Regions from separate parts of the Rhodomicrobium vannielii ATCC 17100 genome, predicted to be linked through region 2. Evidence: predicted binding sites of a transcription regulator. Region 2 holds the regulator's gene; each other region holds the start of a gene.
What was found. The regulator PhoB, encoded in region 2, activates phosphate uptake and scavenging genes when phosphate is short. The targets are predictions, from matches to a motif close to TGTCATNNANCTGTCAT.

Region 1 (7,323 bases), 940 kb from region 2:
CGCGCACGCCTTCCGCCAAGCCCAGCAGCGCGTTCAACTCCTGCCTCCAAACGGAAGCGAATGTGCAGGGGACCGGGGTGTAAATGGTTTCCTCGGGGTTTTTTGCCGTCAGCTTCAAGCCCAATGTTCCGGCGTTAGCTTCGTTCCGACGGCTTCTCCGATATAGAAGCCTCGAATTCGACCGAACGGTTCGCGGCAGGCGATAAGTTTCAATCGTGTCCGGGGACAGACGCTCAGCCCGGCCATGTTGTTCCAGAACAGCGTGTCATCTGAGGCCCTTGCAGAGCGTCTCGATTATGGAGTCACCGTCAAAAATCCAGTTCGGAGAGCCGAGCATTTCCATTGATCTTACCGGTTGGTTGGTCAACCCCTCCTTTACGATGCGCGAGGGTCAGCGCACCTTGCGGGAGCGTTCCAGCACCGGGCGTTGTCCTTCCTGTTCGAGGGCGCCCGAGGGTGCGATGTCTGAATTCGGGTTTGGCTGCATGCCCTCGCTGGCGGTTTGCGTCGCAGGCGCTTCGGTGTCGGATTCGGCTGCCTTCTTCTCCGCGAGCGCACGCTTGGCATTCGAAGTGAGATCGCTTTGTCCCTCCTGCGATCGCCTCTCGTCCTCTCGTTTCGCGCTTGCCATTCGTCATCCTCGCTCTTCGGGTAATCCTGCACTGAATAGGATAACCCCATGAGGACATCAGACGTTCCTGATCCGAGGCGGCACCTGCGCTACCTCGAAGCCGCGCCCTCAAGCCACCTTTCGCCCGAGACACCAGACATCCCGGATCACGGGCAGGTCCGCGACCTGATGGACGCGGATGAGGTCGGCGCGCATCCCCCCCGCAATCTCGCCCCGATCGGTGAAGCCCACCGCGCGCGCCGGATTGCGCGTGACGGTGGCGACGGCCACGGGAAGGGACATGCCCGCCTCGCTCACAAGCTTCAGCGCACCCCATAGGAGAGCGGCGGGCACGTAATCGCTCGACACGATGTCGAGAGCGCCCGCGCGGGCGAGTTCGAGCGCCGAGATGTTCCCGGAATGCGACTGACCCCGCACGATGTTCGGGCCGCCCATGAGCACGGCGAGCCCGGCGCGATGGGACGCCTGCGCAGCCTCAAGCGTAGTCGGGAACTCAGCGACCGACACCCCGTCCGCGATGGCCTCGTCGACATGCGCGGCCGTGGCGTCGTCATGGCTAGCGAGCGGGACGCCGCGCGCATGCGCAGTCTCGACCACGTAACGCCGGTTGCTCGCTGAATAAAGCTCCGCGTCGCGCCTTCGCGTGCGCATGAACTCGGCAAGCTCTGCGTCCGTCATCTGAAACTTGCCCTGATAATATTCCGCGTAGCGCGCGCCATCGACGAACTGGCGCTGGCCGGGCGTGTGGTCCATCACGGAAATCAGTTTGAGGCGCGGGTTGTCGATGAGCGGATCGAGAAGATCCGGAAGCCCGGGATAGCTCACCTCGCAACGCCAATGGAAATAATGGTCGATCTTCAGCGTGCCCGCCGCGATGTGGTCGTCGATGGCGCGGGCGATCTCCGCCACCATGCCGGACCGGACCGAGCGCGAATGCACCTCGCCGACGCAAATCGCATTGAAAACCGTGGTGATGCCTGACGCGGCCAGCTCCCGGTCGTCGGAAAGGGCGGCGGAGCGCACCGGCCAGGCTGCGCCGGGACGAGGCATCATGTGACGCTCGATATTGTCCGTATGAAGCTCGACGAGGCCGGGCAGGATCAGATCGCCCTCGCAGTCGATGGCGGCGGGCAGATGGCTCACACCTTCGTCGATCCCGGCGATGACGGCGCCTTTCACGGTGAGAGTGCCTTTCACCATGCGGTCCGCGAGGACGATGCTGGCGTTGGTAAGGATAAGCTCGTTCGCGCTCATGGTAGATCAGTCCCGCTCGATGCCGGAGCGCTCGCCGCTATCACGGACGCGCTCCAAGTTGTTCGCTTCATGCCGCCGCCGAGAAATGCGCAGCGTCCACGATCCTGTCGGCGATGGCGTCGCGAACATCCTCGTCGTGAACGATGGCGATGATTGCTGCGCCGCCGCGCTTCTTTGCGTTGATGAGATCGACGACCACCGCGCGGTTTTTCGCGTCGAGCGAGGCTGTCGGTTCGTCGAGAAGAAGGAGCGCGTAGTCGGGGAGAAGCCCTCTCGCGATGTTCACGCGCTGCTGTTCGCCGCCTGAAAACGTGGAAGGCGGCAGGCCGAACAGGCGCTGTGGCACATTCAGCCGCGTGAGCATCGCCGCAGCCTGGTCGCGGGCTTCGTCACGGGAAGCACCGCGGGCGACGAGCGGCTCGGCCACAACGTCGAGAGCCGGCACGCGCGGCACGGCCCGGAGGAACTGGCTCACATAACCGATGGTCTCGCGCCGGAGCGCCAGAATGCGCCGCGGCGAGGCCTGAACGAGGTCTTCCGCCTCGCCGCGATGGCACACGACGATGCTGCCGCTATCGCAGCCATAACTGCCGTAGATCATCTTCAGCACCGAAGACTTCCCCGCGCCTGACGGCCCAACGATCGCGACGCATTCCCCCGCGCGGACATCGAACGTCACGTTGGCCATGACTGGCAGCGTCACGCCGCCCTGAAGATGCATCGTGAAGCTTTTCGACACGCCGGAAATTTCGAGCACAGGTTTCATTGGCATCAGGCCGGAAGGATCGAGGACACGAGAAGCTGCGTGTAGGGCTCGCGCGGATCATCGAGCACGCGGTCGGTGAGCCCGCTCTCGATGACTTCGCCCGCCTTCATCACCATGATGCGGTGAGATAAAAGGCGCGCGACGCCGAGATCGTGCGTGACGATCAGCGCCGACAGGCCGAGATCGACGACGAGGCCGCGCAACAGGTCGAGGATGCGGGCCTGAACCGACACGTCGAGGCCACCCGTCGGCTCGTCCATGAAGATCAGGCGCGGGCCGGTGACAAGGCTGCACGCGATCTGAAGGCGCTGGCGCATGCCGCCGGAAAAGGTGTCCGGCGTATCGTCGAGGCGCGCTTGATCGATTTCCACCCGCGCGAGCCATCGCCCAGCTTCTGCGCGGATATCGCCGTAATGGCGCGCGCCCGCGCTCATGAGGCGCTCGCCGATATTGCCGCCTGCCGAGACGCTCATGCGCAAGCCGAAGGACGCATCCTGATGGACGAAGCCCCAGTCCGTGCGCCGCAGCACCGCGCGTTCAGCGTCGGTCAGGGCTGAGAGATCGCGAAGGCGCCCGTCGCGCATGCGGTACGACACGGTTCCCGCGTCGAGATCGGCTTGCCGGGTGAGAAGTCGCAGCAGCGTCGACTTGCCCGAACCGGATTCGCCGACGATGGCGATTACCTCGCCCGAATAGAGGTCGAAGCCGACATCGCGGCAGCCGAGGCGGCGGCCGTACCATTTGGTGACGCCGCGAGCGGACAGAAGCGGCGCATCGTCAGTCATGCCGCATGCCCTCCCCGCCCAGTGCTTCGCGGCGCTTCTCGCAATAGTCGCTGTCGGAGCAGATGAACATGCGCCCGCCCTTGTCGTCCGTCACCACCTCGTCGAGGAAGGTGTCGTCCGCGCCGCAGAGCGCACAAGTTCCGCTCTGGCGGTAGCGCTCGAACGGGTAGTCCTCGAAGTCGAGCGAGACGACGCGCGTGTAAGGCGGAATGGCGTAGATGCGCTTCTCGCGGCCCGCGCCGAAGAGCTGGAGCGCCGCGCAATCGCTGATCTTCGGGTTATCGAATTTCGGCACGGGCGACGGGTCCATTAAGTAGCGCCCCGCCACCATGACCGGATAGGCGTAAGCCGTCGCGATATGGCCGTGGCGCGCGATGTCTTCATAGAGCTTCACATGCATGAGGCCGTAATCCGCCAGCGCGTGCAGGCGGCGCGTCTCGGTTTCGCGCGGTTCGAGAAAGCGCAAAGGCTCGGGGATAGGCACCTGATAGACGAGGATCTGGCGGGCGGAGAGCGGCGTTTCCGGAACGCGGTGGCGCGTCTGGATCACGGTCGCGTCCCTGGTGGCCGTAGTCGTCTTCACATCGGCCACCTTCGCGAAGAACGCGCGGATCGAGACCGCGTTCGTCGTGTCGTCGGAGCCCTGATCGATCACCTTCAGCACGTCGTCCGGCCCGAGGATCGCGGCCGTGACCTGAATGCCGCCCGTACCCCAGCCGTACGGCATCGGCATCTCGCGGCTGGCGAACGGCACCTGATAGCCGGGAATCGCGATCGCCTTCAGGATCGCGCGGCGGATCATCCGCTTCGACTGCTCGTCGAGATAGGCGAAATTGTAGGAGGCGGCGCTCATTCTGCGTCCTCCTTCGACGCGTCCGCGCCGCCCTCGAAACTTGCGCGGATCTGGCGCAAAAGGCCAAGCTCGGATTGGAAATCCACGTAATGCGGCAGCTTCAGATGCTCGACGAAGCCCGTCGCCTGCACATTATCCGAATGCGACAGCACGAATTCCTCATCCTGTGCCGGTGCGCGCGCCTCTTCGCCGAGTTCGTCCGCACGAAGCGCACGATCCACGAGCGCCATGGACATCGCCTTGCGCTCCGAATGCCCGAAGGCGAGGCCGTAACCGCGCGTGAATTGCGGTGGCTCCGTATCGCTGCCCTTGAACTGATTGACCGTCTGGCATTCGGTGACGGTGATCGTGCCGAGCGGCACCGCAAAACCGAGTTCCTCGGCGAAAAACTCGACCTCCACCTCGCCCATGCGGATTTCGCCGGCGAAGGGGTGGTTGCGCCCATAGCCGCGCTGCGTGGAATAGCCGAGCGCGAGAAGAAAGCCCTCGTCGGCGCGGCTGAGGTTTTGCAGGCGAACATCGCGCGACGCAGGGAAGGTCAGCGGGTCGCGCGTGATGTCGCCGGTCTTCTGCGACGGGTCGGCCTCGGGCGAGGGTTCGATCAGCGCTTCGCCCGCGAGGATATCGGTGACGCGAGGCGTCGGCTCGCGCTCGCCCTCTCGCGGCGCCTGTGCGGGCTGCGGCGGGGCAATTGGCTCCTCCAGCAGCCGATGCGTGTAATCGAAGGTCGGACCGAGGATCTGGCCGCCAGGCAAGTCCTTGAACGTGGCGGAGATACGCCGCCGGATCTCCATGCGCGCGGTGTCGAGCGGCTCGCTCGCGCCGAAGCGGGGCAGCGTCGTTCGGTAAGCGCGCACGAGGAAGATCGCCTCGATCAGATCGCCCCACGCCTGCTTGATGGCGAGCGCGGCAAGCTCGCGGTCGTAGAGCGAGCCCTCCGCCATCACACGGGCGACGGCGAGCGCAAGCTGGCCCTCGATCTGCTCCACGGAAAGCTCGGGCACGGCCGCGTCGCCGCGCCGCTCATGCGCCAGAAGCTTGTGGGCGTTGGCAATCGCGCGCTCCCCGCCCTTCACGGCAACATACATCTAGCGGTCCTCGTCGGTGCGCGTGGTTGCGATGCGGGTGGAGCGGGGCAGCGCCGCCACCGATCCCGGCCCGGCGAAGATGATGTCGACGCCGCATGGGAAACGGCCGGCGTTGGCGCGCAATTCGTCGGCGAGGCATGGGGCAAGCGGCGACGGCGCGAAGACGCGGTCGCCTTTCACTCCCGGCCCGGAAAGCGTCAGCGGAAAACCGCCGGTGAACGCTGCGACCTGAAGGACGAGCGTCGTAGAGCGGTCCGGGAAGTCGGGCGTGCCTTGCGAAAACGCGCCGAGCGGCGGAAAGGCGAGCGGATCGGCGAAGGCGAACGCCGCATCCTCGGGGTTTGGCGTCGCGCTCGCACCCGTGTGGAACTTGACCCACCGCGCAACGTCTTCGGCCTCCCGCAAGGCTGCGTCGAGCCAGAACGGCGTTTCATAATCGAGAAGCGTCAGCGCCAGCGCAGCCGCCGACGGCGACAACGGCGCGGGCGGCGTGAGCACGGCGGGCACGGCCCTTGTCTCGCCGGGACGGGCCATGGCATCCATTACCGCGCGAAACGTCGCTTGCGTGTCGAACACGGGATTTGCGAAGGCGGGAGAGATGGCGGGCACCGGGTCAGTCCTCCCCTCGGACGAGAGTGAAGAAATCGACGCGCGTCGCGTCGGTTTTCGCGCGGGCTTCCTCGCGCTCTCTGGCGAGCCTTTGACGAACGGGCGCGATGATGAGCGTTTCGATTTCGGCCCGCCTGTCGCGGTTCTGCCAGAGCGCATCGCACAGCGCCGCAAGCCGAGCCTTTTCGTGGTCGCGGCCGAGGATATAGGAAAAGCCTGTTTCGCCGCTCGCTATCCGCACGACGCAGCGCGTCACGGTCGCCTCGCCGACATTGAACGGTGCGCCGTCGCCGCCGATCCTGCCGCGAACCATGACGAGCCCCGTCTCCGGCTTGCGGATTTCGACGGCGTCGGTGCTTCCCATGCTTTCGAGCGCGACGCGAAGCTCGGCCGTCTCAGCCGCCGCGAAGGTCGCCATGGCGGCCCGGCGCATCGCGGTCTCGCCGTCTGTTGTCTGCGTGCTGCGTGAACTCGTCATAAGTCCTTATGCGGACGACGGAGCGCCCGATCCCTGCATGCAGCTTTAGAACGCATCCGGTGACGCTTTCATGACAGGCGCCGTGTCATTTACGCGTTACGGGGCTCGGGCAAAAATGGCGGGAGCTTAGCAAAGGTTGCCCGCCGAATGACCGTCGAACGCCTCTCCGAAACACCCACACTTCACGAAGGCTGCGAGATCACGCGCTGCGTTCTCGGCGCGTATACGGAGGTTGGCGCAAGGACCAGCCTCCTGGAAGTCACGCTTTCGGATTATTCCTATATCGAACGGGATTCCGACGTGGCCTATACGACGTTCGGCAAGTTCTGCTCGATTGCGGCTAAAACGCGGATTAATCCCGGCAATCATCCGATGCACCGCGCGTCGCAGTCTCATTTTACCTACCGCGCCAGCGCCTATTTCGAGGGCGAGAGCGATGAGGACGCGTTCTTTGCGTGGCGGCGCAGCCATGCCGTAACCATCGGCAACGACGTGTGGGTCGGGCACGGGGCCGTCATCCTGCCCGGACGCAGCGTCGGCGACGGCGGGGTGGTTGCTGCGGGCGCTATCGTGACGAAGGATGTTCCCGCCTATGCCATCGTCGGCGGGAACCCGGCGCGGCTCATCAAATGGCGCTTCCCGGCGGACATCGCCGAACGCATGCGCGTGCTGGCGTGGTGGAACTGGAACCATGCGCGCCTGCACGCCGCGCTTGCCGATTTCCGCGCGCTTTCGGCCGAGGACTTCCTGTCGAAATACGAAAACGGATAGCGCCGCCCGTCACACGAGGGAGCGACGCAGGCGGGCGCTCAGAAGGTCGATCATCACGACGGTGAGGACGACGATGATGATCTGCGCG
Region 2 (7,323 bases):
GTTCCCCGGCTGGGAAATCGTTGCCTACATCCCGGGCGAAAAGCACGGCACGCGCGAAGTCTTCGAAGAGAAGGTTCTCGTTGCTGGCTGCAAGGCGACCGGCGCGGACAAGCTCATTGCCGAGAAGCTGAAGGCAGCCGGCACAGCTGAAGACAAGCTCCACGGCGCGACCGAGAAGGCTTGCGCGAAAGTTCGCAAGGATGACGGCGGCAAGCATGCCATCGACATCGACGGCGACTACACGGAAACCCTCGCTCGTCTTCAGGCGAACAAGGAATCGATCGGCGTGTTCGGTCTCGCCTTCTACGAGAACAACACCGACAAGCTCCGCGTTGCGACCGTTGGCGGCGTGACGCCGTCCGTCGAGACCATCTCGGCTGGCAAGTACCCGGTTTCCCGCCCGCTGTTCTTCTACGTGAAGAAGGCTCACGTCGGCGTTATCCCGGGTCTGAAGGAATATTCCGAATTCTTCGTCAGCGACAAGATGATCGGCGAAGACGGTCCGCTTGCTCAGTACGGCCTCGTTCCGCTGCCGGAAGCCGAAGCCAAGGCGGTTCGCGAGATCGTTAAAGACCTGAAGCCGCTGGCTCCGCTCAGCTAAGACTGCATAGGTGTCGCGGCTCTACCCGGCACCCCGAACGGAAGCGTGTGGCGTGCATCAACCCCACAATGATTACGCCACACGCGAGTTGCTTTGTTTCGTCATTCTATTCTATGAAATGCCCCGTCTGTAGTATCTTCTCCGGCGAGGACTGCGCGCAGGACACCTTTCAATGCGGAAATGCAGACAGCCGGACCCCGCAGCGGAACGCTCCAACGCCGCTCGAATGGCGCATTTGCGATGACGAACACCTCGCGGCGCCTGCCTATGATCGAAATCGTCGAACTCCCTCTCGGAGACGGTCGTGTCACTTAGCGCATTGCTTTTTTGTCTGCTTCTCGCCGCAATCGTTGCCTTCGTCACAGGCTTCTGGCGAGCCAAGCGGTTATCCCCCGATAATCCCCGCGCGGTTCACTCGCGCCCCGGTTATCATGGCGGCTACCTCGCGCTTTGGACGGCACTCCCCGCCATCCTTGTGTTGCTGGTGTGGTCCGCTGTCGAGCCGCGCTTCATCCAGGCTGAGGTCGAGTCCAATCTGCCCGCGCAAGTGCTTGAAGGCTCGGAAGGGCAGATCGGGCTTGCGATGGGCGTCGTTCGCAGCGTCGCGACCGGTCTGGAACGGCTCACGCCGGCAGAGGTTGCCGCTGCCAAGGCGAGCCCGAAGGAAGCTCAGCGTCTGTTCGAGAGCAAGGGCGTCGTGATCGCCACCCCGCCCGCTGCAGCGGTCATCGCCTCCGCCGAAGAACTGAATAACATTCGCCACTTGAGCCGCCTCGCGAAGACGGCCGTGGCGGCGTTCCTCGCGATCTTCGGCTTCATTTTCGCTTTCCGAAAGCTTTCGCCAAACCTGCGCGCGCGCAATCGCGTGGAGCAGGTCGTCATATTGGCGCTTATGGCCGCGTCTTCGGTCGCCATCATGACGACGGTCGGCATCGTGCTTTCGGTGCTGTTCGAGAGCATCGCGTTCTTCAAGCATGTGTCCATCATCGACTTCCTGACCGGCACGATCTGGGATCCCCGGTTTGCGAGCGCCGGCGATGCGGGCGGCCAGGGGCAGTTCGGCCTTTTGCCGCTGATGTGGGGCACGCTCTATATCTCCATCGTGGCGCTGGTCGTCGCGGTGCCGATCGGCCTGCTCGCCGCCATCTACATGTCTGAATACGCCCACCCGAAAGTGCGCGCGACCGTGAAGCCGGCGCTGGAAATGCTGGCCGGTATCCCGACCATCGTTTACGGCTTCTTCGCGGTGGTGACGGTCGGTCCGTTCCTCAACTTCGTAGGGTCCGAGATTGGGCTCGTGATCCAGCCGACAAGTGTGCTAACGGCGGGCATCGTGATGGGGATCATGATCATTCCCTTCGTGTCATCGTTGTCCGACGACATCATCTCCGCCATCCCGAATGCGTTGCGCGAAGGCTCCTACGGGCTCGGTGCGACGCAGTCGGAAACCATCAAGCGCGTGATCCTGCCTGCCGCTCTGCCCGGCATTGTCGGCGCTATCCTGCTGGCTGCCTCGCGCGCAATCGGCGAAACGATGATCGTGGTTCTCGCTGCGGGCATCGCCGCGAACCTCACACTGAACCCGGCTGAATCCGTGACCACCATTACGGTGAAGATCGTGAGCCAGCTTACGGGCGACCTCGAATTCAACACGCCGCAAACGCTGGTCGCGTTCGCGCTCGGGTTTACGCTGTTCATCCTCACGCTGGGCTTGAACGTCTACGCCCTCTACATCGTACGGAAATACCGGGAGCAATACGAATGAGCGCGGTGGCCCAAGATCCCAGCATGTCCGATAGCGACGCAGCCGAGACTGTCGGTCGGTTCGATAATCCAGCGCTGATGCGTCGGCGCCGCCGCGAGGAAGTGCGGTTTCAGGCTTACGGCCTGATCGCCATCGCGCTTGGCATGTCCTTCCTCGTCATTCTTTTCGGCACCATCATTCGCGACGGCTGGACGGCCTTCTTCCAGACGTCGATCGAACTGCCGATCAAGTTCGACGCCGCCGAGATCGACCCGGAGGGAACGCGGAACGCAAACACGCTGGCCCAGGCGAATTACCAGAAGCTGGCGAACCAGGCGCTTTACGGGCAGCTCGGCGTCGATCCGTCGAGCCGGGCACAGCGTCAGGCGGCGAATGCGCTCATCTCGCGGGATGTCGACTCGCAGCTTCGCGCCATGGTCGCCGCCGATCCCAAGATCATCGGCACGACGCAAAATGTCTGGGTCTTAGCGAGCGGTAACGTCGATGCCTTCGCGAAGGGCAAGATCGACCGCCAATTGCCCCAGCAGAACCGGCAAATATCCGATCAGCAGATTTCTTGGATCGACAAGCTCACCGCGTCGGGGGCGATGGAGAAATCGTTCAACAGCGGGCTTTTCACCAACACCGCATCGAGCCAGCCGGAGACGGCGGGGCTTGCGGTGGCGCTGCTCGGCTCGTTTTACATCATGTTGATCGTGGTGTTGCTGTCGGTGCCTTTGGGGGTCGCGGCTGCCATTTATCTTGAAGAGTTCGCGCCACGGAACCGCATCACCGACATCATAGAAGTGAACATCAATAACCTTGCCGCCGTGCCGTCGATCGTCTTCGGCCTCCTCGGTCTGGCGGTGTTCATCAACTTCGCCGGGCTGCCGCGCTCCGCCTCGCTCGTCGGCGGGCTCGTGCTCACGCTTCGCACGCTGCCGACCGTGATCATCGCCACGCGCGCCTCGATTACTGCCGTGCCGCCATCGATCCGCGAGGCCGCTCTCGGCGTCGGCGCCTCGAAAGTGCAAAGCGTGTTCCACCACGTACTGCCGCTCTCGCTTCCCGGCATCATCACCGGAACGATCATTGGCCTCGTTCAAGCCATCGGTGAAACGGCGCCGCTTCTGATGATCGGCATGGTTGCCTTCGTGGTGGACGTGCCAAGTTCGCCGCTTGATCCCGCGACTGCCCTGCCGGTGCAGATCTACATGTGGGCGACGGAGGCCGAACGCGGCTTCGTTGAAAAGACAGCGGGCGCAACCATCGTCCTGCTCGGCATTCTTGCCGTCATGAACATTCTCGCCATGGTCCTGCGGAAAAGGTACGAACGCAAATGGTAGATTTCTCTATCGAACCGAGTGCCCTCAATTCCAGCCGCACCGCTTCGGGCTTACCGACGGCACAGCCGGTCGACTACAAGATAACGGCGCGCAACGTCTCGGTATTTTACGGTGAGAAGCAGGCGCTTTTCAGCGTCGGTATCGACATCCCCGACCGCAGCGTCACGGCCTTCATCGGTCCATCGGGCTGCGGCAAGAGCACGTTTCTGCGCTGTTTCAACCGCATGAACGACACCATTGCGAGCGCGCGCGTGAAGGGCGAAATCCTCGTCCAGGGGAAAAACATATATGGTCCCGATGTGGACCCGGTGCAGGTGCGGGCGCGCGTCGGCATGGTGTTCCAGAAGCCGAACCCGTTTCCGAAAACGATCTTCGAGAACGTGGCCTACGGGCCGCGTATTCACGGGCTCGCCAAATCTAAGAGCGATCTCGAAGAAATCGTGGTCAAGAGCCTGCAACGCGCAGGCCTGTTCAATGAGGTGAAGGATCGCCTCGATGGCGAAGGCACCGGCCTTTCCGGCGGCCAGCAGCAGCGGCTTTGCATCGCTCGCGCCATTGCGGTCAGCCCGGAAGTCATCCTGATGGATGAGCCGTGCTCCGCACTCGATCCGATTGCAACCGCGAAGATCGAAGAGTTGATCGACGAGCTTCGCGAAAACTACTGCATTGTCATCGTGACGCATAACATGCAGCAGGCGGCGCGCGTTTCTCAGCGGACAGCCTTCTTCCATTTGGGTTATCTTGTGGAAGAGGATACGACCGATCAGATATTCATGAATCCGAAGGACAAGCGTACGCAGGACTACATCACCGGGCGGTTTGGCTAGAGCCTTGACATCGCAACGGGGCAGGCTGCGGCCCGGCCCGTCACCATAAAAAGGTCGGCGCGCATCGTGGTTGCGCGACCGCACCGGAGGAAACGGTAGTGTCTGGAAATGTCGACAGATCGTACGAAGGGGAGTTGAAGTCGCTCGACACGATGATCGCCCAGATGGGCGGCCTCGCCGAACAAGCCTTGGGACAGGCCATCGACGCGCTCTATCATCGCGACCCCGATCTCGCCGAGGTGACGCTCGCCAACGATCGCAGCATCGACACGCTGGAACGGCTCGTGGACGAGCTCGCCATCTCCATCATCGCACGCCGCGCGCCGGTGGCGTCCGATCTTCGACAGATCGTCACCGCGATCCGCATCGCGCTCGACCTCGAACGTATCGGCGACTTATCGAAGAACATCGCCAAGCGCGCCATCGCGATTGCGGCCGAGCCTCGGCCGAAGCAGGTCATGACCGGGTTCGTGCATATCGGCGAGGCGGCGCTGCGCCAGTTGAAGGACGTGCTGGACGCTTATTCGCAGCGAGACGCGGACGCGGCGCTTGCGGTCTGGCAGCGCGATCAAGAGATCGACGCCATGTATAATTCGCTCTACAGCGAACTGTTGACGACGATGATGGACGAGCCGCAGAGTGCCAGCGTTTACGCGCATCTCCTGTTCGGCGCGAAGAACATCGAACGCATCGGCGATCACGCGACCAACATCGCTGAGACCATATATTTCCTGATTCACGGAAAGGCACTCGGCGATGAACGCCCGAAGGCGGACAGCACGAGTTCGCTGACGCTCGGTCGCCTGATGCCGGCGAAGGCCTGAAGCGCTTTGCGCGTGAAGCGAGCGCTTTGAAACGATGAACGGGCTTTTTCGCGATAGAAGGACGAGCCAACCGCACGCCCCTTTTTGCTAGGGGAGTGCTGGCGCGGGTAGCAAGAGCAGACGATGAATGCCAAGATTCTGATTGTCGAAGACGAAGAGGCCCTCGCTCTTTTGCTTCAATATAATCTCGAAGCAGAGGGCTTTTCGGTTTCCATCTCGCAGCGCGGCGACGAGGCGGAAGTTGCCATCGGCGAAGAGCCGCCGGATCTCATCATCCTCGACTGGATGTTGCCCGGGCTCTCGGGTATCGAGCTATGTCGCCGCCTGCGCGCGGGGAAAACGGCGCGAACAATTCCGATCCTGCTCCTGACGGCGCGCGGCGAAGAGACGGATCGCATTCGCGGCCTGACCGTCGGCGCGGACGATTATGTGGTGAAGCCGTTTTCGGTGCCGGAACTTCTGGCGCGCGTGAAGGCGATCCTTCGCCGTGCCGCGCCGGAGCGCATATCGCAAACGCTTGAGGTTGAGGACATCGAACTCGACCGCGAAACTTATCGCGTGATGCGAAGCGGCCGCGAGGTGCGGCTCGGCCCGACCGAGTTCAAGCTTCTGGAATTTCTGATGGAAAGCCCCGGCCGCGTGTTCTCGCGGACGCAGTTGCTCGACGGCGTATGGGGCCGCGACGTCTATGTGGACGAACGCACGGTGGACGTGCACATCGGACGCCTACGCAAGGCAATTAATCGGGGCAAGGAAAAAGACCCGATCCGCACCGTTCGCGGCGCGGGTTATGCGCTGGGCGAGAGATTTCCGGGGCAGAGCTTATCCGAGTAGCGTCGCGGGCGGAGCGCTTTCACAAAAGCGGCAGAGGCTTATGCGCTAGACAGGCTGAGGAAAAATGCGCGCTACTGAGCGATATTCACTCGAAAACGCAGGCGGAACAGCGGCTCCATAAAAAGACGGAAGCCGGGGCCTGCACCCCGGCTTCACACCCCCGCTGTATCTTATGTGGCCCAAAAAGCACAGACCTAAACATTGCCGCACGCCATCAACAAAAGTTTCGATCAAGCTTTGCGACTCACCGTATAGATGAGTTGCGCCGATCACATGGCGCGGCGTTTCTTGGCAACAGGGTTGTAGGCAATCGCTGAGTGGTGTTCGCAGTAGGGGCTTCCGGAGTTCTTCCGGCGTCCGCAAAAGTGAAAACCGTCTTCCATGGGATCGCCAACCGGCCAATGACACATGTTTTCCTTGAGGTCGACCAGTCGGATCAACCCTTCGGGCGCAGGCTCGAGGTCGGGCAAGGTCAGCGGAATGATCGTTGCTGGCTTGCGTTGCTCGGGCTCAGGCGAGATCTTCAGTGCTGTATTGCCGAAGGTGCGATACTGAACCTGCGGCGACCGCGTTGGGAAAAGTGCAATATTCGAGCGGGGACGAGCCGTTCTGATGCGCGAAGTGGTCGCGCGGCCGGCAAGTCCGAGGCGATGTACTTTCCCAATAACAGCATTACGCGTAACTTCTCCAAGTTTGGTGGCGATCTGGCTTGCGCTCAAGCCGTCGGCCCAAAGCTTTTTCAAAAGGTCAACACGTTCGTCTGTCCAACTCATAAAGTTAGCTCCTCGTTCATTCCGGCGGACGAACCGCGAATAAGGTCGTGACCGCTGGACGGATGACCAGCGGGGCCACGGGCGCTAACGCAAGACAAGGAGACACAAGCGTAATCCCGACGCCCAGAAACTCGGGGCGTACCCTCCACATCAAGGAGGGCTATCGAGAACGCAATTTACAGAGATACAAGCTTCGCATTGGTACTATGCGAGGTGGTGTATGCGGCTACGCGCATTTCGGAAGGCGATGGCACCACTCCATCTCATGGGAGCATAATTGCACAAAAGTGCCGTCCCGACAAATTTCTGAAACCTTAACGCAGGCGTAAATCGTTACATTTGGGGTGCGCTGTGTCTTTTATGCCGGTTGACAC
Region 3 (7,323 bases), 850 kb from region 2:
GAGGAATCTACCCGGGTAGATAGGTGATGCTCTTTCCGCTCTCGATGCTTGACGAGAGGAACGGACGCCGCGAAAGTCAGACATGCGGAATATAACCGCCGCCTGTTTGCTGGGACCGGACGGATGACCTTTACTGTTAACGCCCCTTGGGTGAAAGCAATGGCGTTTTTTGATTGACGCAATGCAACGCGCCGCGATTGCCTAAAATAGTAATTCAGTCATAAATGGCAAAGCGTGAGTCGTCGTAAGGTCGGCGCACGTCTGTTCGGTTGCGAAGTGATTTTTGATCGCCCTTTTGCGCGCGACGCTCTGGTTAGGGGCTGAGCCATTGATGCGAGAACGCATGACCCCGCACGAGTTCCTTTCAAAATGGCGCAACGTCGAGCTCAAGGAGCGATCCGCCTCCCAAAGCCACTTCAACGACATTTGTCGCCTGCTCGGCATTGAAGACCCGATCAAAGCCGATCCGAAAGGGACGTGGTTCACGTTCGAGAAGGGCGCGACAAAAACGAGTGGCGGCGAAGGCTGGGCTGATGTTTGGCGAAAGGGCTGCTTCGCCTGGGAATACAAGGGACACGCCGCCAACCTTCAAAAGGCGTTCGACCAGCTTCTTCGCTACTCAATCGCTCTTGAAAGCCCGCCGCTCCTGATCGTGTCCGACATGGAGCGCATTCGCATCCACACCAACTGGACAAACACGGTCCAGCAGGTCCACGAAATCACGCTGGAAGACCTAGCCAATGGGGCGAAGCGCGACTTGCTGCGCGCCTGCTTCGAAGACCCAGAAAGGTTGCGCCCGGCTAAAACCCGTCAAATGCTGACCGAGGAAGCGGCACGGGAATTCGCTTCCCTCGCTCAACGGCTCCGCGACCGTGGGAACGAGGCTCATCAGGTTGCCCATTTCGTCAATCGTCTGGTCTTCTGCATGTTCGCCGAAGACGTTCGTCTGTTACCGGACGCGATATTCACGCGCATGCTGGAGGCGAGCCGGAGCAATCCGAGCCAGTTCTCCGCCCATGCCCAAACCCTGTTTTCTGCGATGCGTTCAGGCGGCATGGTGGGCTTTGAACAAGTCGAATGGTTCAACGGCGGCCTTTTCGACGATGACAGCGCCTTGCCGCTTGAGGCTGACGACATAGCCAACCTGCTTGCCGCCGCGCGACTTGACTGGTCGGAAATTGATCCCTCAATTTTCGGCACCTTATTTGAACGCGGGCTCGATCCCAACAAGCGCAGCCAGCTTGGGGCGCACTATACGGATCGCGACAAGATCATGCAGATTGTGCGGCCGGTGATCATCGAGCCGCTTGAGCGCGAATGGACTGAAGCGAAGGCCGCCATCGCAGGCCAGATGGACAAGGCTGCCGAAGCGCGGGCTCGCGTTCCGGCGACACAGGCCGAGGCCCGCAAGGTGTTTATGGTAGCTCGCCGCGCCGAAGAAGCGGCATTGCGAGCGGCCAAAGAGCATCATTCGAAATTCGTTGAACGGCTTCGCAACTTCCGAGTGCTCGATCCCGCGTGCGGCTCAGGCAATTTTCTTTATCTTTCGCTTCTGGCGCTGAAGGATATAGAGCACCGCGCCAATCTCGACGCCGAAGCGCTGGGGCTCGGGCGATTTGCCCCGTCTGTCGGGCCGGAAAACGTGTTTGGCATCGAAATCAATCCCTATGCAGCAGAACTGGCGCGAGTTTCGGTATGGATCGGCGAAATCCAATGGATGCGCCGCAACGGTTTTGATGCGGCGCGAAATCCGATCCTGCGGACGCTGGAAAACATCGAGAACCGAGATGCCGTTCTCGCCCTCGACGGCACGCGGGCGGAATGGCCCTCAGCGGACGTGGTCGTTGGGAATCCGCCGTTCTTAGGCAACAAGTAAATGATCGGCGAATTAGGCGAGGCTTACACGCTAGCCTTACGCCAGGCATGGCCGGAAGTGCCAAGCGGCGTCGATCTGGTGTGTTACTGGTTTGCTAGCGCATTTGCAAACATGCTAGAGGGCAAACTCGAACGCGCCGGATTGGTAGCGACTAATTCGATCCGGAGCGGGGCTAACAGGGAACCGCTCAAGAACATTGTCGACAAGGGGCGAATTTTCGCTGCATGGAGCGACGAAGAATGGACTATTGAAGGAGCCGCAGTGCGGGTTTCGCTCGTCTGCTTCGACGTTACCAATGGCCAAACGGCCGCTTCGAACGGCTTGGATTTAACCAGAACACAGCGGCTCGATCAGAATAAGGGCGTTTGCTTTGTAGGGGTAATATTGAATGGAGAGTTTGAACTCCCCGCCGCGTTGGCTAGGGCAATGCTGGCCGCACCACGTAACGTAAACGGGCGAGCAAACAGCGACGTTTTGAAGCCAAGTCTCAACGGAGACGATTTCAACGGGCTGCGCCCCGACAAGTGGGTTATCGACTTCGGGACTGAGGTGTCCGAAAAAGAGTCATCATATTATGAAACGCCGTATGCGTATATCGAGAAGCGGGTGCGACCCTACCGTCAGCGGCTCAAAAATGATGGCTCATTTGCTGTACGGGCGAAGATTGAACGAGAAGTTTGGTGGCGACATGCTCGATCACGCCCGAAAATGAGGGAAGCTCTGAACGGATTTAGCCGTTACATCGGCACACCAATGGTATCGAGCTATCGGACATTTGGCTTTCTGCCGTCTTCCGTGCTGCCTGATCAAAAGCTCGTCGTATTTGCTAAGGATGACTTTACGACACTCGGAATATTACACTCCAAATTCCATGATGTTTGGACTTTTAATAAGTGTTCGTGGATAGGTGCGGGAAACGACATCACTTATTCGAACACGGAAGTATTCTTGACGTTCCCTTTTCCGGAAGGCCTCACCCCCGACATTTCCGCTGCCATTTATGCCGACGACCCCCGCGCACAGGCTATCGCCTTGGCCGCCGCGAGGCTCAATGAACTGCGCGAGAACTGGCTTAATCCGCCGGACCTCGTGCGACGCGAGCCCGAGGTCGTGCCCGGCTATCCGGATCGCGTCCTGCCGGTAAACGATGCCGCAGCAAAGGAGCTGGCCAAGCGCACCCTCACCAACCTTTATAACGCGCGCCCCGCATGGCTCGATCATGCGCACAGAGCGCTTGATGAGGCGGTTGCGGACGCATATGGCTGGGGCGCAGACTTCCGCGCCGGGAAACTGACCGACGATGAAATTCTTGCCCGCCTATTCCGGCTCAACCAGGAGCGGGCCGCAGAGCAAAGCAAAGCTACCCGTGCATACGTATCCGAGACCGTCGAGGTGTGCGGATGAGCACCGTCACTCCCGAATCGCCAATTCCCGATTACCAGAGCCTCATGCTGCCGGTGCTCAAGGCTGCCAATAGCGGAGAAGTGCGCATTGGCGACGTTGTTCGTGCGCTGGCGGAAGCTCTGGCCTTGAGCGATGAAGACCGCGCGATCTTGCTGCCGTCCGGGCGACAGACCTTGTTCGCCAACCGGGTCCATTGGGCAAAGACCTATCTTGCCAAGGCGGGTTTGGTCGAAAACACACGACGTGGCCATTTCCGTATCACGCCGCGCGGAAGCGAGGTGCTGGCGGCAAACCCCGACCGCATAGACAATCGGTTCTTGAGCCGGTTTGAGGAATTCCGGCTGTTTACGGATCGTTCGGCGGCATCGTTTGAAGAGGCCCCGTCCCTTGCCGCTGAAAGCAGTGCCGATCAGACACCCGACGAGGTGATGAGAACAGCGCATCGGCGTATCGAGGCGGCTCTTGCTCAGGAATTGCTGGATCGGGTGCGTGCCGCGCCCCCTGAGTTTTTCGAGCGGCTTATCGTGAACCTTCTGCTCGCCATGGGGTATGGAGGTTCGGCAGCGGAGGCAGGCCGCGCCTTGGGCGGAAGCGGCGATGACGGCGTGGACGGGGTCATCGATCAGGACGCGCTTGGGCTCGACCGCTTTTATATCCAGGCCAAGCGCTACGCGGCGGGCAACACCGTGGGGTCGGGCGCGATTCGTGACTTTTTCGGCAGCCTTGGTCGGCACAAGGCCGCCAAGGGCCTGTTCGTCACCACGTCAGCATTCACGGCGAGCGCGCGCGAAACGGCCGACTATCTAAGCAAACGCATCGTGCTGATCGACGGCGAACACCTTACGCGGCTCATGATCCGCTACAATATCGGCTGTCGGATCGAAGAAACGCTGCATGTCAAAAGGCTGGACGAAGATTTCTTTGAATAAACGAATTTCTCGCGCGCGTTGTGCACCAAAAAATTCAGGCGAGAGGTTCAGTAGCGGCGAAGGCGACAAAAGCTCCAGCAAAGAGGGATCGGCATGCCGGTGCGCAGGCGGGGGAATAAGCTTGAAAGCTGGGAAGTCGCCCTAATCAAGGCAATGATAGGCGATGAGCGCTGGCCGAACGATCAAGATATCCTTGCCTATTTCACTCGTCCGACGCGCTCTATAAATCACCGCGCTATCAGCGAAATTCGTACCAGCGCGAAGCACGCAGCGGTTAAAGCCGCTGATGCTGATGAATTGGATAGCTTCATTGCCTCATGGCCAGCAGTCGACCCGGAAACCGGTCTAGCATTGCGCGGCGATGAATTGCTTCTGAAAGCCCGCGAAGCGATGATTGCGGCCGTGCACACATTCAATAGTGCGGGGCTCACGTTCCGCGCCGAGTTGTTTATTGTCACTGCTATCATCGCTTGGACCTACCTTTTGCATGCTTGGTTCAAACGCGAAGGCATCGACTACCGGCACACAAAAAACGAGGGCGGTCAGAAAGTCGTCGTCAAAACGCCGAACGGTGCTGACAAGTTTTGGGAAGTTGAGCAGTGTCTAAAACATGAACGCTGTCCGGTCGAACAAGGAGCCAGGGATAACCTCCGATTCCTTTTGGAACTTCGCCACGAGATTGAGCATCGTTCGACCAACCGGGTAGACGAAGCCGTGAGTGCAAAGCTTCAGGCGTGCTGCCTGAATTTCAATGACACTATTAAGCAGCACTTCGGTCCACAATACGGCCTTGAGCGCCGTTTGCCGATAGCGCTGCAATTCGTGACTTTCAGCCCCGACCAGCGGGCGCTTCTGAAAAAAGCTGGAACACTGCCTCGCCACATCGAAACGATGATGGAGGGATTCGAACGCCATTTGACCCCCGAGCAACAGGCCGATCCACGCTATGCCCATCGGCTTTTCATGATACGAAAAACAGCTAATCGGGCTCCAAGCTCTGATTTGGCTGTTGAGCTTGTGCCACCTAACTCAAGGGTTGCTCAAAAATTTGACATCGCCCTAAAGGAGGTTGAGAAGAAAAAATACCTACCAACAGAAGTTGTGAGGAAGATTCGAGCAGAGGGCTGGAACCGCTTCACACGAAGCTTTGGAAGAGGCTCGAAGCAAAGAAGCCTGCCAAGGGTTATGGTGTCGTTGCTGTCGGAAACACGTGGTGCTGGTACGAAACATGGCTGGATCGCGTCAGGGAGGAATGCGAGCAGAACCGTGAGAAATACCGTTTTCAACCAGCCCCTCAAGCGGGAGCCGCAGTGGGTCAAGCACATGACCTAAACGCAAAGCGAACGCCGCCTGATAATTTGCCCATAGCTAAAGCTCCAATTTGATGGTGAAGTTCTCATCTTCGCTGTCTATGGTGCGCCATTCCCGAACAAAAGAGAGAACTGCGGGCGGCAGCGCTTTGCGTCGAAGACAGCGTCCGACGTCGAACAGCGCAGGCACCCGCGAGGCGCCCGAAACAATCCGCCTACGGCCAGAGGGGCTCTGCGGATAGCCCAAATTTTACGCGCCGCCGTCACCGTAATCGCGTCGCCGAGCCTCATCCAAGACACCTCCCCATCTCTGTCATGCAATGGTCATCACTCGTTGGCATTGTGTTCGCCACCTCAATGTTGGGGCTCACATGCGTAGCTTTGCCGATGCACTTGTTTGACTGGCTTGTAGCCCTGTTCTGCGCGACTGCCGTAGTAATCCAGCTTTTGAGCACGTTTCTTGCCGCATTTCGATGTTCCCCACTTTTCAGTCTCTCACGGCCGGCATGCGATTTCACTCCGCCGGTAACTATCTTGCGCCCTTTGCGCGGACTTGACGCCTATGATAAGCTCACGTTGCGATCGGGCTTTACACTCGACTATCCAGATTATGAGCTCATCTTTTGCTGCGAGGATGCAAACGATCCTGCTTTGCATCTCGTAAGAGACTTAATCGCCGCCCATCCCGAGATCTCCGCGCGGGTCTTGATTGGACCGGACAAGACGACAGCCAATCCGAAACTTAACAACGTCATCAAAGGGTGGGAGGCGGCAAGCCACGATTGGGTCATCCTCGCGGATTGCAATGTCCTCATGCCTTCGGACTATATCCAGCGTCTCCTTGAAGGATGGCGAGGAGACACCGGAGTCCTTTGCTCCCCACCAGTGGGTTGCATGCCAAAGGGCATTTGGGCCGAAGTTGAATGCGCATTTCTGAACACCTATCAACTGCGCTGGCAGTACGCCGCTGACAGCGTCGGGCTTGGCTTTGCCCAGGGAAAAACGATGCTTTGGCGCCGATCGCAGCTTGATCAAGCTGGCGGTATCCGCGCGCTTGGCGAAGAGATCGCCGAAGATGCCGCCGCGACGAAGATCGTAAGGCGCCAGGGGCTTCGCGTCCGACTTGTTGATCGCCCTTTCGGACAGCCATTGGGGCATCGATCCCGCGCCCAAGTTTGGAACAGACAGGTTCGGTGGGCGCGGCTAAGGCGCGCGACATTTCCGACCGTGTTCATTCCGGAGCTGCTTTCCAGTAGCCTGTTGCCGATACTTGCAGGTGCCTACACAGCAGACAATGCCGGCCTGTCGCCAACATACGCCCTGCTAATCCTTATGGTTCTTTGGTTTGGAAGTGAGGCAGCTCTCGCAAAAGTATCGGGTTGGCATTTAACGCCTACGTCTCCGGTTGCTTGGGCTTTACGCGACCTGATGCTGCCTGTGCTGTGGATCGCGGCTTGGTCAGGGGACAGCTTTTCATGGCGCGGCAATGAACTTCACCTCACCCGCACGACGGAGGCCTGATCGACGATGTCAAACGAGCCCTCAACACTTTAGGCAACGCCCGAGGCACTCGAAAAGGCGCACAGGCAGATCGTTTGCGCCCGCGGCTTGGCAGGGAAGTGGTGTCGCTTGTGATTGGACGATCCCACGGGATCGAAGCTGTCGAGAAGCCGGTCCCACACCCCCGCCTTGCGCCAGCGGTTGAAGCGGTTCACGCAGGTCGTATGCGGGCCGTAGCGGGCTGGGATGTCGGCCCGGAGCCGGGTCCGATCAGTCGAGCAAGGCGCGAAGGCAGATCGCACAA

Region 1: phnG (phosphonate C-P lyase system protein PhnG) is a predicted target of PhoB. The motif match lies at 6,524-6,540, and genes of this name have one in related genera.
Region 3: RVAN_RS15880 (ceramide glucosyltransferase) is a predicted target of PhoB. The motif match lies at 5,831-5,847, and genes of this name have one in related genera.

What each region holds. Positions count from the first base shown of each region.
Region 1 is NC_014664.1:1,655,598-1,662,920, forward strand. It holds gene RVAN_RS07605 (methyltransferase) at 1-37, opposite strand, end outside; gene RVAN_RS07610 (hypothetical protein) at 392-631, opposite strand; gene RVAN_RS07615 (alpha-D-ribose 1-methylphosphonate 5-triphosphate diphosphatase) at 740-1,885, opposite strand; gene phnL (phosphonate C-P lyase system protein PhnL) at 1,953-2,657, opposite strand; gene phnK (phosphonate C-P lyase system protein PhnK) at 2,657-3,436, opposite strand; gene RVAN_RS07630 (alpha-D-ribose 1-methylphosphonate 5-phosphate C-P-lyase PhnJ) at 3,429-4,289, opposite strand; gene RVAN_RS07635 (carbon-phosphorus lyase complex subunit PhnI) at 4,286-5,377, opposite strand; gene phnH (phosphonate C-P lyase system protein PhnH) at 5,378-5,986, opposite strand; gene phnG (phosphonate C-P lyase system protein PhnG) at 5,991-6,464, opposite strand; gene RVAN_RS07650 (acetyltransferase) at 6,612-7,235, shown strand; gene phnE (phosphonate ABC transporter, permease protein PhnE) at 7,245-7,323, opposite strand, start outside.
Region 2 is NC_014664.1:2,591,415-2,598,737, reverse strand. It holds gene RVAN_RS12005 (substrate-binding domain-containing protein) at 1-601, shown strand, start outside; gene pstC (phosphate ABC transporter permease subunit PstC) at 906-2,366, shown strand; gene pstA (phosphate ABC transporter permease PstA) at 2,390-3,691, shown strand; gene pstB (phosphate ABC transporter ATP-binding protein PstB) at 3,685-4,518, shown strand; gene phoU (phosphate signaling complex protein PhoU) at 4,617-5,342, shown strand; gene phoB (phosphate regulon transcriptional regulator PhoB) at 5,466-6,176, shown strand; gene RVAN_RS11975 (GcrA family cell cycle regulator) at 6,446-6,949, opposite strand.
Region 3 is NC_014664.1:3,445,370-3,452,692, reverse strand. It holds gene RVAN_RS20690 (DNA methyltransferase) at 284-1,876, shown strand; gene RVAN_RS20685 (class I SAM-dependent DNA methyltransferase) at 1,877-3,280, shown strand; gene RVAN_RS15890 (restriction endonuclease) at 3,325-4,209, shown strand; gene RVAN_RS15885 (DUF3644 domain-containing protein) at 4,303-5,541, shown strand; gene RVAN_RS15880 (ceramide glucosyltransferase) at 6,054-7,040, shown strand; partial or broken gene RVAN_RS20340 (transposase) at 7,184-7,273, opposite strand.